Regions from separate parts of the Streptomyces sp. NPDC001980 genome, predicted to be linked through region 1. Evidence: riboswitches for the same ligand, from Rfam matches in the RefSeq annotation. Region 1 holds a riboswitch; the other holds the start of a gene.
The links. Region 1 has a riboswitch for ZMP and ZTP ahead of ABT137_RS33945 (glycine hydroxymethyltransferase). Riboswitches for the same ligand answer to the same signal wherever they lie in the genome.
Positions count from the first base shown of each region.

Region 1 (5,594 bases):
ATCACCGACCCGCGCGTCGTGGCGGCCGTCACCGAGTCCTGGCACCGCCGCGCCGAACTCCCCTCCCTCTACGGCCGCTTCGACCTCCGCTACGACGGCACGGGCCCGGCGAAGCTCCTGGAGTACAACGCCGACACCCCCACCTCCCTGGTGGAGGCCGCGTCGGCGCAGTGGTTCTGGATGGAGGACCGCTTCCCGGGCGCCGACCAGTGGAACAGCCTCCACGAACGCCTGGTCGCCGCCTGGCGGAAACAGGCCCCCCTCCTCCCGCCCGGCGCCCCGCTGCACTTCGCCCACTCCAGTGCCGACGAACTCGGCGAGGACCTCATGACGGTCGCCTACCTCAAGGAGACGGCGGAACAGGCGGGCCTCGCCACCGACTGGATCTCCATGGAGGAGATCGGCTGGGACACCCTCACCGGCCGCTTCGTCGACAACCGGCTCCGGTTCATCCGGGCCTGCTTCAAGCTCTACCCGTGGGAGTGGCTCACCACCGACGCCTTCGCCGGTCACGTCCTCGACACCCTGGACAACGGCGGCGGCACCGGCACGACCATGTGGGTGGAGCCGGCCTGGAAGATGCTGCTCAGCAACAAGGCCCTGCTGGCGATCCTCTGGGAGCTGTACCCCGGCCACCCGAACCTCCTCCCGGCCTACGTCGACGGACCGAGAGAGCTCGCGACCGGCCGCGGATACGTCAGCAAGCCGCTGCTGGGCCGGGAGGGCGCGGGTGTCCTCGTCCACGCCCCGGGCGCCGAACCCGTCGCACGCGAAGAGCCCTGCTGCTACCAGGAGCTGGCCCCACTGCCCGACTTCGACGGCAACCACGTGGTGCTGGGCGCCTGGGTGGTGGGCGAGGAGGCGGCGGGCCTGGGCATCCGCGAGTCACAGGGCTTGGTGACGGACGACTACGCCCGCTTCTTGCCGCATGTGATCCTGCCGGCCTAGGGGCGCTGGGGGTACCCCCGGCCGAAGGCTGGGGGAGGAACTGCGCGACCAACCCCCACCGGCCCGCAGCCGACTACGCACCGGTCCGCCCCCCTACGCGCTCAGCACCCCCCACAACTGCTCCACCCCCCACTCCAGATCCTCCTCCGCCACCACCAGGGGCGGAGCCACCCGCACCGTCACCCCGTGCGTCTCCTTCACCAGCACCCCCCGCTCCATCAGCCGCTCCGCCACCGCCCGCCCCGACCCCACCCCCGGATCCACGTCCACCCCCGCCCACAGCCCCCGCCCCCGTACGGCCGTCACCCGTCCGCTCCCGGTCATCTCCGCCAGGCGCCGGTGCAGCAGTTCCCCCAGCTCGGCGGCCCGCTCCTGGAACTCCCCGGTCCGCAGCATCGCGATCACCTCAAGAGCCACCGCGCAGGCCAGCGGATTGCCCCCGAAGGTCGACCCGTGCTCCCCGGGCCGGAACACCCCGAGCACCTCGGCGTTCGCCACCACCGCCGACACCGGCAGCACCCCGCCGCCCAGCGCCTTCCCGAGGACGTACACATCCGGTACGACCCCCTCGTGCTCGCACGCGAACGTGCGCCCGGTCCGCCCCAGCCCCGACTGGATCTCGTCCGCGACGAACAGCACTCCCCGTTCCCGGGTCAGCTCCCGCACCCCGGCCAGATAGCCCTCCGGCGGCACGACGACCCCCGACTCGCCCTGGATCGGCTCCAGCAGCACCGCGACCGTGTTCTCGGTCACCGCGCCCCGCATCGCGGTCAGGTCGCCGTACGGCACGATCTCGAACCCCGGGGTGTACGGCCCGTAGTCCGCCCGTGCCTCCGGATCCGTGGAGAAGCTGATCACGGTCGTCGTACGGCCGTGGAAGTTCCCGCCCGCCACCACGACCTTCGCCATCTCGGCCGGCACGCCCTTGACCCGGTAACCCCACTTCCGGGCGGTCTTCACCGCCGTCTCCACGGCCTCCACGCCCGTGTTCATCGGCAGCACCATCTCCATCCCGCACAGCTCGGCCAGCTGGGTGCAGAACGCGGCGAACCGGTCGTGGTGGAACGCCCTCGACGTCAGCGTCACCCGCTCCAGTTGGGCCTTCGCCGCCGCGACCAGGCGCGGATGGCCGTGCCCGAAGTTCAGCGCCGAGTATCCGGCCAGGAAGTCCAGGTACCGGCGCCCCTCGACGTCCGTCATCCAGGCCCCGTCGGCCGTCGCGATCACCACCGGCAGCGGGTCGTAGTTGTGCGCGCTGTGCGCGTCGGCGGCGGCGACGAGGGCTTCCGTAGTGGTCACGGCGACTCCAGGGAACGCGGCGGGATTGCCCCCTTTCCTACCCTCTGCCCCTGCCCGACTGGTGGACGCCACGGCCCTCGGGCCCGGCGTGCCCGGTAATGTGATCCGCGGGCCGTGACTGGCGCGCTGGGATGGGACCGACCATCGGGGAGCGGCCCGCGTCGTGACCGAGTGCCGTGCGCCTGGGCCGAACCGTGAATGCCGAACGCCATGTCCGGAGGTCCCGAATGTCCGACAAGTCCGCGCCCCTGTCCACCGAGTCCACCGCGTACCGCGCAGCCCTCGATGTGATCCGCGGGATCGAGCCGCGGGTCGCCGACGCCATCGGCCAGGAGCTCGCCGACCAGCGCGAGATGCTCAAGCTGATCGCCTCCGAGAACTACGCCTCCCCGGCCACCCTGCTCGCGATGGGCAACTGGTTCAGCGACAAGTACGCCGAGGGCACTGTCGGCCGCCGCTTCTACGCCGGCTGCCGCAACGTCGACACGGTCGAGGCGCTCGCCGCCGAGCACGCCCGCGAGCTGTTCGGCGCGCGGCACGCCTACGTCCAGCCGCACTCCGGCATCGACGCCAACCTGGTCGCCTTCTGGGCCGTCCTCGCCGACCGCGTCGAGGTCCCCTTCCTCCAGAAGACCGGCGCCCGCCAGGTCAACGACCTCTCCGAGGCCGACTGGGCCGAGCTGCGCCAGGCCTTCGGCAACCAGCGGATGCTCGGCATGTCCCTGGACGCCGGCGGCCACCTCACCCACGGCTTCCGCCCGAACATCTCCGGCAAGATGTTCGACCAGCGCTCCTACGGCACCGACCCGGCCACCGGCCTGATCGACTACGACGCGCTGCGCGCCCAGGCCCGCGACTTCAAGCCGCTGATCATCGTCGCCGGCTACTCCGCGTACCCCCGGCTGGTGAACTTCCGGATCATGCGGGAGATCGCCGACGAGGTCGGCGCGACCCTCATGGTCGACATGGCCCACTTCGCCGGCCTGGTCGCCGGCAAGGTCCTGACCGGCGACTTCGACCCGGTCCCGCACGCCCAGATCGTGACCACGACCACCCACAAGTCGCTGCGCGGCCCGCGCGGCGGCATGGTCCTGTGCGACGACTCCCTCAAGGACCAGGTCGACCGAGGCTGCCCGATGGTCCTCGGCGGCCCGCTCCCGCACGTCATGGCCGCCAAGGCCGTCGCCCTCGCCGAGGCCCGGCAGCCCTCCTTCCAGGACTACGCCCAGCGCATCGTCGACAACTCGCGCGCGCTGGCCAAGGGCCTGATGCGCCGGGGCGCCACCCTGGTCACCGGCGGCACCGACAACCACCTCAACCTGATCGACGTCGAGACGTCGTACGGCCTCACCGGCCGCCAGGCCGAGTCGGCCCTCCTCGACTCCGGCATCGTCACCAACCGCAACGCGATCCCCGCCGACCCGAACGGTGCCTGGTACACCTCCGGCATCCGCATCGGCACCCCGGCGCTCACCACCCGTGGCCTCGGTACGGCCGAGATGGACGAGGTCGCGGGCCTGATCGACCGCGTCCTGACGGCGACCGAGCCGGGCACGACGAAGTCGGGCGCGCCGAGCAAGGCCTCCCACGTCCTGGACGAGAAGGTGTCGACGGAGATCGCCCAGCGCGCGACGGACCTGGTCGCGGGCTTCCCGCTGTACCCGGAGATCGACCTCGGCTGATCGACACCGGTCAGGGGCAGCGCCCCTGAAAGGGGCGCTGGGGGTACCCCCGGCCGAAGGCTGGGGGAGGAACTGCGCGACCAGCCCCCACGGTCCGCAGTTCCCCACGCACCGAATCCACCCGAGCTCTCTGAGAGAATGGTGAACATGGCCTCAGATCGACCTCGCGTGCTCTCCGGCATCCAGCCCACCGCCGGCTCGTTCCACCTGGGCAACTACCTCGGCGCCGTCCGCCAGTGGGTAGCCCTCCAGGAGACCCACGACGCCTTCTACATGGTCGTCGACCTGCACGCGATCACGGTCCCGCAGGACCCCGCCGACCTGCGCGCCAACACCCGGCTCGCCACCGCCCAGCTGCTCGCGGCCGGCCTGGACCCGGACCGCTGCACCCTCTTCGTGCAGAGCCACGTCCCCGAGCACGCCCAGCTCGCCTGGGTCATGAACTGCCTCACCGGCTTCGGCGAGGCCAGCCGGATGACCCAGTTCAAGGACAAGGCGGCCAAGCAGGGCACGGACCGCGCGAGCGTCGGCCTGTTCACCTACCCCATCCTCCAGGTCGCCGACATCCTGCTCTACCAGGCCCACGAGGTCCCCGTCGGCGAGGACCAGCGCCAGCACGTCGAGCTCACCCGCGACCTCGCCGAGCGCTTCAACGGCCGGTTCGGCGAGACCTTCACCATCCCGAAGCCGTACATCCTCAAGGAGACGGCGAAGATCTACGACCTCCAGGACCCGTCGATCAAGATGAGCAAGTCGGCGTCCACGCCGAAGGGCCTCATCAACCTCCTCGACGACCCGAAGGCGACCGCGAAGAAGGTCAAGAGCGCGGTCACCGACACGGACACCGTGATCCGCTACGACGCCGAGCACAAGCCGGGCGTCTCCAACCTGCTCACCATCTACTCCACCCTCACCGGCAAGTCGATCGCCGATCTTGAGCAGGAGTACGAGGGCAAGATGTACGGCGCGCTCAAGACGGACCTCGCCGACATCATGGTCGACTTCGTCACCCCGTTCCGGGAGCGCACCCAGCAGTACCTGGACGACTCGGAGACCCTCGACTCGATCCTCGCCAAGGGCGCGGAGAAGGCCCGCGCGGTCGCCGCCGAGACCCTGGCCCAGGCCTACGACAGGGTCGGTTTCCTGCCCGCCAAGCACTGAGCGAGACGAAGCGCTGCACATCACTTCGGCCACGGCTGCCCGGGAGGCGGCCGTGGCCGTACAGTCGATAGCCGGACGCCCGGGTACGAACCCGACATGCGTCCGCCCACCACGACCGACGGGAGATGACGTGGGGACCGTAACGATCGGCGTGTCGATCGCGGTCCCGGAGCCTCACGGCAGCCTGCTCCAGGAGCGGCGCGCGGGCTTCGGCGACGCCGCGGCCCACGGCATCCCCACCCACGTCACGCTGTTGCCTCCGGCGGAGATCGCCGAGGGGGAGCTGGCCGCGGTTAAGGCACACCTCAGCGAGGTCGCCGCGGCGGGGCGGCCCTTCCCGATGCGGCTCTGCGGTACGGGTACGTTCCGGCCGCTGTCGCCGGTGGTCTATGTCAGGGTCGTCCAGGGGGCTGAGGACTGTGCCTGGCTCCAGGCACGGGTGCGGGACGAGTCGGGGCCGCTCGCCAGGGAACTGCAGTTCCCGTACCACCCGCATGTGACCGT
Region 1 covers NZ_JBEOYD010000028.1:1,678-7,271, forward strand. Annotated here, with positions in the region: gene ABT137_RS33935 (glutathionylspermidine synthase family protein) at 1-948, shown strand, start outside; gene rocD (ornithine--oxo-acid transaminase) at 1,042-2,247, opposite strand; ZMP/ZTP riboswitch at 2,352-2,442, shown strand; gene ABT137_RS33945 (glycine hydroxymethyltransferase) at 2,475-3,929, shown strand; gene trpS (tryptophan--tRNA ligase) at 4,077-5,090, shown strand; gene ABT137_RS33955 (2'-5' RNA ligase family protein) at 5,221-5,594, shown strand, end outside.

Region 2 (5,594 bases), on a different contig from region 1:
ACATCGGCTTGCGCGAGAAGACCGGGACGACCTCGCTGATGATGCCGAAGAACGGCAGCGCGATGATGTAGACCTCCGGGTGGCCGAAGAACCAGAACAGGTGCTGCCAGAGCAGTGCTCCGCCGTTGGCCGCGTCGAAGACGTGGGCGCCGAACTTGCGGTCCGCCTCAAGGGCGAGCAGCGCGGCGGCGAGGACGGGGAAGGCGAGCAGGACCAGCAGGGCCGTCAGGAGGACGTTCCAGACGAAGATCGGCATGCGGAACATGGTCATGCCCGGCGCGCGCATGCAGATGATCGTGGTGATGAAGTTGACCGCGCCGAGGATGGTGCCGAAGCCGGAGAGCGCCAGGCCCATGATCCACATGTCGGCGCCGATCCCCGGGGTGCGCACCGCGTCCGAGAGCGGGGCGTAGGCGAACCAGCCGAAGTCCGCCGCCCCCTGGGGGGTGAGGAAGCCGCCGACCGCGATGGTGGAGCCGAGCAGGTAGAGCCAGTAGGCCAGCATGTTCAGGCGCGGGAAGGCCACGTCCGGGGCACCGATCTGGAGCGGCATGATCCAGTTCGCGAAACCGGCGAACAGGGGGGTCGCGAACATCAGCAGCATGATCGTGCCGTGCATCGTGAACGCCTGGTTGAACTGCTCGTTCGACATGATCTGCAGGCCCGGGCGGGCCAGCTCGGCGCGCATCAGCAGGGCCATCACCCCGCCCACGCAGAAGAACGAGAACGCCGTGACCAGGTACAGCGTCCCGATCGTCTTGTGATCCGTGGTCGTCAGCCACTTGAGGTTCCTCATGCCCCGCCTGTGTCCGGGCTGTACGCACCGGTCACACTTCACGGATGCGACGAGCGTCACGGAGAAGGGTGTGACGATCGGGAAGGTGCCGGACACGAACGGGACATGAGCAACGACGAGATCTTCGCCGCTGCCTATCGCGAGCACTACTGGGCGGTCAGCCGCTATGTCGCGCGGCGACTGGACGGGCGGACCGGCGAGGTGGAGGAAGTGGTGGCGGAGGTGTTCACGGTGGCCTGGCGCCGCCGCGCCGACCTGCCGGCGGCCCCGCTGCCCTGGCTGTACGGCGTGGCACGCAACTGCCTCGCCAACGCGGTACGCGGGTACGGGCGCCGGCGCCGGCTGCTGGACCGGCTGGGCAACGACCAGACCGCGCACGGGCGGCACATCGTGGCCGCCCCGGACAGCGAGCGGCCCGGCGCCTGGGTGCACGACGCGCTGGCCCGGCTGTCCCCGGCCGACCAGGAAGTGCTGCGGCTGGCCGCGTGGGAGGAGCTCGGGGCCGACGAGATCGCGGTCGTCCTGGGCTGCGGCGGCCGCGCGGCGGCGATGCGGCTGCACCGCGCCCGCCACCGGCTCAGAGCCGAGATCGACCGACTGCGCCCGCCCGCCGCCGAGGCCCTTCCCGAGGAACACCGCCATGGCTGACGAACTCGACCTGCTGCGCGCCGCCGACCCGGCGCCCGCCGACGGCCCCCACTTCGGCGACGGACCTCTCGACCACACCGCCGAACGGCACCTCGACCGGCTGCTGCACGACACCCACTCCGGCCGTCGGACCTGGGCCCGGCCGCGCCTGCTGTGGGGGCTGGCCGCGGCCGCCGTCGTGACGGCCACCACGCTGACCGTGCTGTTCGGCGGGCCCTCGGGCGCCCCGGCCGTCGCCGCACCCCGGCCGCTGACCGTCCGCGCCCACTCCACCGCTGTCCCGCTCGCCGAGGTCGCGGAACTCGCCGCCGTGGCCGCCACGGACGGCTCCCCGGCGCTGCGCCAGGGCACTCATGTGCAGTCCTGGAGCCTGGCCATGAGCGACGACAGGCCGCCGGTCACGCTGCCCGAGGAGCGGGTGGTGCGCTGGCGGGCGGACGGCACGCACACCGAGGTGGTCGTGGCGACCGACCCGGACCACGCGGGCCGGCCCGTCCTGACCGACACGGGCCGGGTCGAGGACGGCCATGTGCTCAGCCGGCAGACGTTCCCGCCGATGTGGGGCGACGCCCCGCCCCTGTCCACACCCCCGCACGACCCCGCGAAGCTGCGCGCCTACCTCATCGACCTGATCCACAGCGGCACCCTCACCACGTCCGAACTCCTCGACGCCACCGCGGAGTTGCTGGACAACTGGACGCTCGGGGCGCGCGAGTCGGCGGCCCTGGCCGACCTGCTCGCCGACGCGAAGGGGCTACGGCCCGCCGGCCAGGTCACCGACCGGCTGGGCCGCACCGGGCAGGCGTACGTCCTCGACGAGGGCACCGGCGGACGGCGGATGCTGATCCTGGACCCGGCCACCGGTGCCGTACTCGGCCTGGAGACCACGTTCACCCGGGACGACCCCGCGTACGGGGTGCGGGCCGGGGACGTCATGGAGTACCGCGCCTGGATGCGCTGACCCTCACACCCCGAGCTGCCGGGCGGCCGCCGCCACCGTCTGCTCCAGCAGCACGGCGATGGTCATCGGGCCGACCCCGCCCGGCACCGACGTGATCAGCGAGGCCCGCTCGACGGCGGTGTCGAAGTCGACGTCACCGACGTTGCCCTCGTTGTAGCCCGCGTCGAGCACGACAGCGCCCGGCTTGAGGTCCTGGCCCCGGATCAGCCGGGGCCGGCCGACGGCGGCGACCACGATGTCCGCCTCCCGGACGACCGCCGACAGGTCGCGGGTGCGGGAGTGGCAGTAGGTGACGGTGGCGTCGCGGGCGAGCAGGAGCATGCCGGCCGGCTTGCCCAGGATCGCGCTGCGGCCGACCACCACCGCCCGCTTCCCGGCCGGGTCGACGTCGTACGCGTCGAGCAGGCGCAGGATGCCGCCGGGGGTGCAGGAGACGAAGCCCGGCAGGCCGAAGCTCATCGCCGCGAACGACGCGAAGGTCACGCCGTCCACGTCCTTCTCCGGCGCGATCGCCTCGAACGCGGCCCGCTCGTCGATGTGTTCGCCGACCGGGTGCTGGAGCAGGATGCCGTGCACGGCCGGGTCGGTCGACAACTCGCGCAGTACGGCGACGAGTTCAGCGGTGGTCGTGGCGGCGGGCAGGGCCACGTGCCGGGAGGCGATGCCGGCCTTGCGGCTGCGGTTCTGCTTCATCCGGACGTAGGTGACGGAGGCGGGGTCCTCGCCGACCAGCACGGTCGCCAGACACGGCGTGACACCGGTCCGTGCGGTGAGGTCGGCGGCCCGCTTCGCGGTCTCCTCGACGGTCCGGCGGGCGACGGCGGTTCCGTCGTCCCCCAGTGCCTTAAGGGCCTGGGAGGTGCCCCCAGGCGGGCCTGGGTCATGCGGCACACTCCTGAGCTGGTTCGACCTTGATCGCCCAGGCGCACGGCATCGACAGTGCGGACCGCTCCCCGGTGGTGCTCCACCTCAGCGCCAGTCACGGCCCGCCTTCAGGGTAACCGAGTCGCTCGGTGTCTCCGGTGGCAGTGCGCGGTCCGCAGGAGCGCCCGCAGCAGCGCGGTGCACGCGCGGGGCCGCGGGCGGCGGGCGTGGCCCAGTGCCGCCCGCGCCGAGAAGGTCCAGGTCAACCGTGAGCTGACCTGGACCCGCCCGGTCCTTGCGACTACTCGTCCCATGCCTGGATCATGATCTGTTCGGCGATCTTGCCGTCGCGCAGCGTGATCATCGACTCGGCGAGCACCCGGACCCCGTCCCCGTACTCGCAGGACTCGCTGAAGGCGGCCTGGTCGCCCTGGACGATGCACTGGTCCAGGGTGTGCGTCATGTCGCGGCTGTAGACGTCGTCCAGCAGCGCGGCGATGTCCTGGCGGCCGTGCAGGACCTTGGGGTGGCTGGGCTGGGTGTTGCGGTCGATGATGCGGATCTCCGCGTCGTCCGCGTAGAGCGCCAGAAGACTGTTCCCGGTGTTCCCCTCTATCGCCCGGCGCAGCGTGTCGGTGTCGAACGTGGAACCCGTCGCGGTGCCCATGGTGACCTCCTGCGGGAGCCCGCGACCCGATGCGGAGCGGGCCGCGCGAGCCCCTCACATCGAGCGTCCCCCGCCCCGCCGGGCTCGGCAAGCGCAGGCCGCGCGCTCCGCCTTGCGGGTGAGGGGGAGCGGCTGCCCGTGTCCGGCCCGGCGCCGAAGCCGTTGCTGAGGACATGATCTCAACACGACGTATCGTCGCCGCCGTCGGCCTTGCCGTCGGGGTCACCGGCCTCGCCGCGCCGCTGGCGACTGCGGCCGACGCGAGCGCGCAGCACCCCGGGAAGCTCACCGCGCTCGGCGTGCTCGACTCGGTCACCCGCAGCGACATCCCCGCGGAGTACCGGGACAAGATGCCGAAGGTCTCGGAGCAGGTGCAGGGGCTGAACGGAGTCCACAAGCTCGGCGAACTGCACCAGGTCACCGACCTGGCCGCGCCCGCCATGGGGCTGGTGCCGGGCATCGAAGCCTGACCGCGCCGTACACCGAGGGGCCGTCCCGGCAGGGGCGGCCCTCCTCGTTGCCCGCTCTCAGTGCTGCGAGGCCAGGAACTGCGTCGCCGCCAGCTCCGCGTACAGCGGGTCCGCCGCCACCAGTTCCCGGTGTGTGCCCACCGCGCGGACCCGGCCCGCGTCCATGACGACGATCCGGTCCGCCATGGTCACCGTCGACAGCCGGTGCGCGACCACCAGGACCGTGGTCGACCGCGCCACGTCGGCGACGGTGTCCCGGAGCGCCGCCTCGTTGACCGCGTCCAGCTGCGAGGTGGCCTCGTCCAGGAGCAGCAGCCGGGGCCGGCGCAGCAACGCCCTTGCGATCGCCACCCGTTGGCGCTCCCCGCCGGACAGCTTGGTCCCGCGATGGCCGACCAGCGTCTCAAGACCCTGCGGCAGCCGGGCGACCAGACCGTCGAGCCTGGTCGTCTTCACCACCCGCGCGACCGCGTCCTCGTCCGCCTCCGGATTGCCAAGAAGCAGGTTGTCCTTCAGCGTGCCCGACAGCACCGGCGCGTCCTGCTCGACGTACCCGATGGCCGAACGCAGCAGCGGCAGGTCCCAGTCGGCGACCGGACGGCCGTCGACGGCGATCGTGCCGGACTCGGGGTCGTAGAACCGCTCGATCAGCGAGAAGACGGTGGTCTTGCCCGCGCCGGACGGCCCGACGAACGCCGTCATGCCCCGCGCGGGGACGTCGAAGCTGACGCCGTGGTGGACGTACGGCAGGTCGTCGGCGTAGCGGAAGCGTACGTCGGTGAAGGCGACGGCGGCCGGTTCGGCGCCGGCGGACGGCAACTCGGCGGAGCGGGAGGGGGGTTCGGCGGGCAGCCGCAGCGCCTCCTGGATCCGGGCGAGCGCGCCGGCGCCGGTCTGGTACTGGGTGATCGCGCCGACGACCTGCTGGATCGGCTGCATCAGATAGAAGACGTAGAGCAGGAAGGCCACCAGCGTGCCCACGCCGATCGCGCCGGTCGCCACCCGCGCCCCGCCCACCGCGAGCACCGTGATGAACGCCAGCTGCATCGCGAGCCCCGCCGTGTTGCCCGCCGCGGCCGACCACTTGGCGGCCCGCACGCTCTGCCGCCAGGACTCCTCGGCGGCCTCGTGCAGGGCGAGTTCCTCCCGGTGTTCGGCGCCGGACGCCTTCACCGTGCGCAGCGCGCC
Region 2 covers NZ_JBEOYD010000026.1:18,703-24,296, forward strand. Annotated here, with positions in the region: gene ctaD (aa3-type cytochrome oxidase subunit I) at 1-796, opposite strand, end outside; gene ABT137_RS32515 (RNA polymerase sigma factor) at 902-1,444, shown strand; gene ABT137_RS32520 (CU044_5270 family protein) at 1,437-2,405, shown strand; gene ABT137_RS32525 (bifunctional 5,10-methylenetetrahydrofolate dehydrogenase/5,10-methenyltetrahydrofolate cyclohydrolase) at 2,409-3,296, opposite strand; ZMP/ZTP riboswitch at 3,316-3,398, opposite strand; gene ABT137_RS32530 (nuclear transport factor 2 family protein) at 3,571-3,936, opposite strand; gene ABT137_RS32535 (hypothetical protein) at 4,110-4,406, shown strand; gene ABT137_RS32540 (ABC transporter ATP-binding protein) at 4,464-5,594, opposite strand, start outside.
Region 2: another riboswitch for ZMP and ZTP. It lies ahead of ABT137_RS32525 (bifunctional 5,10-methylenetetrahydrofolate dehydrogenase/5,10-methenyltetrahydrofolate cyclohydrolase); the one in region 1 lies ahead of ABT137_RS33945 (glycine hydroxymethyltransferase).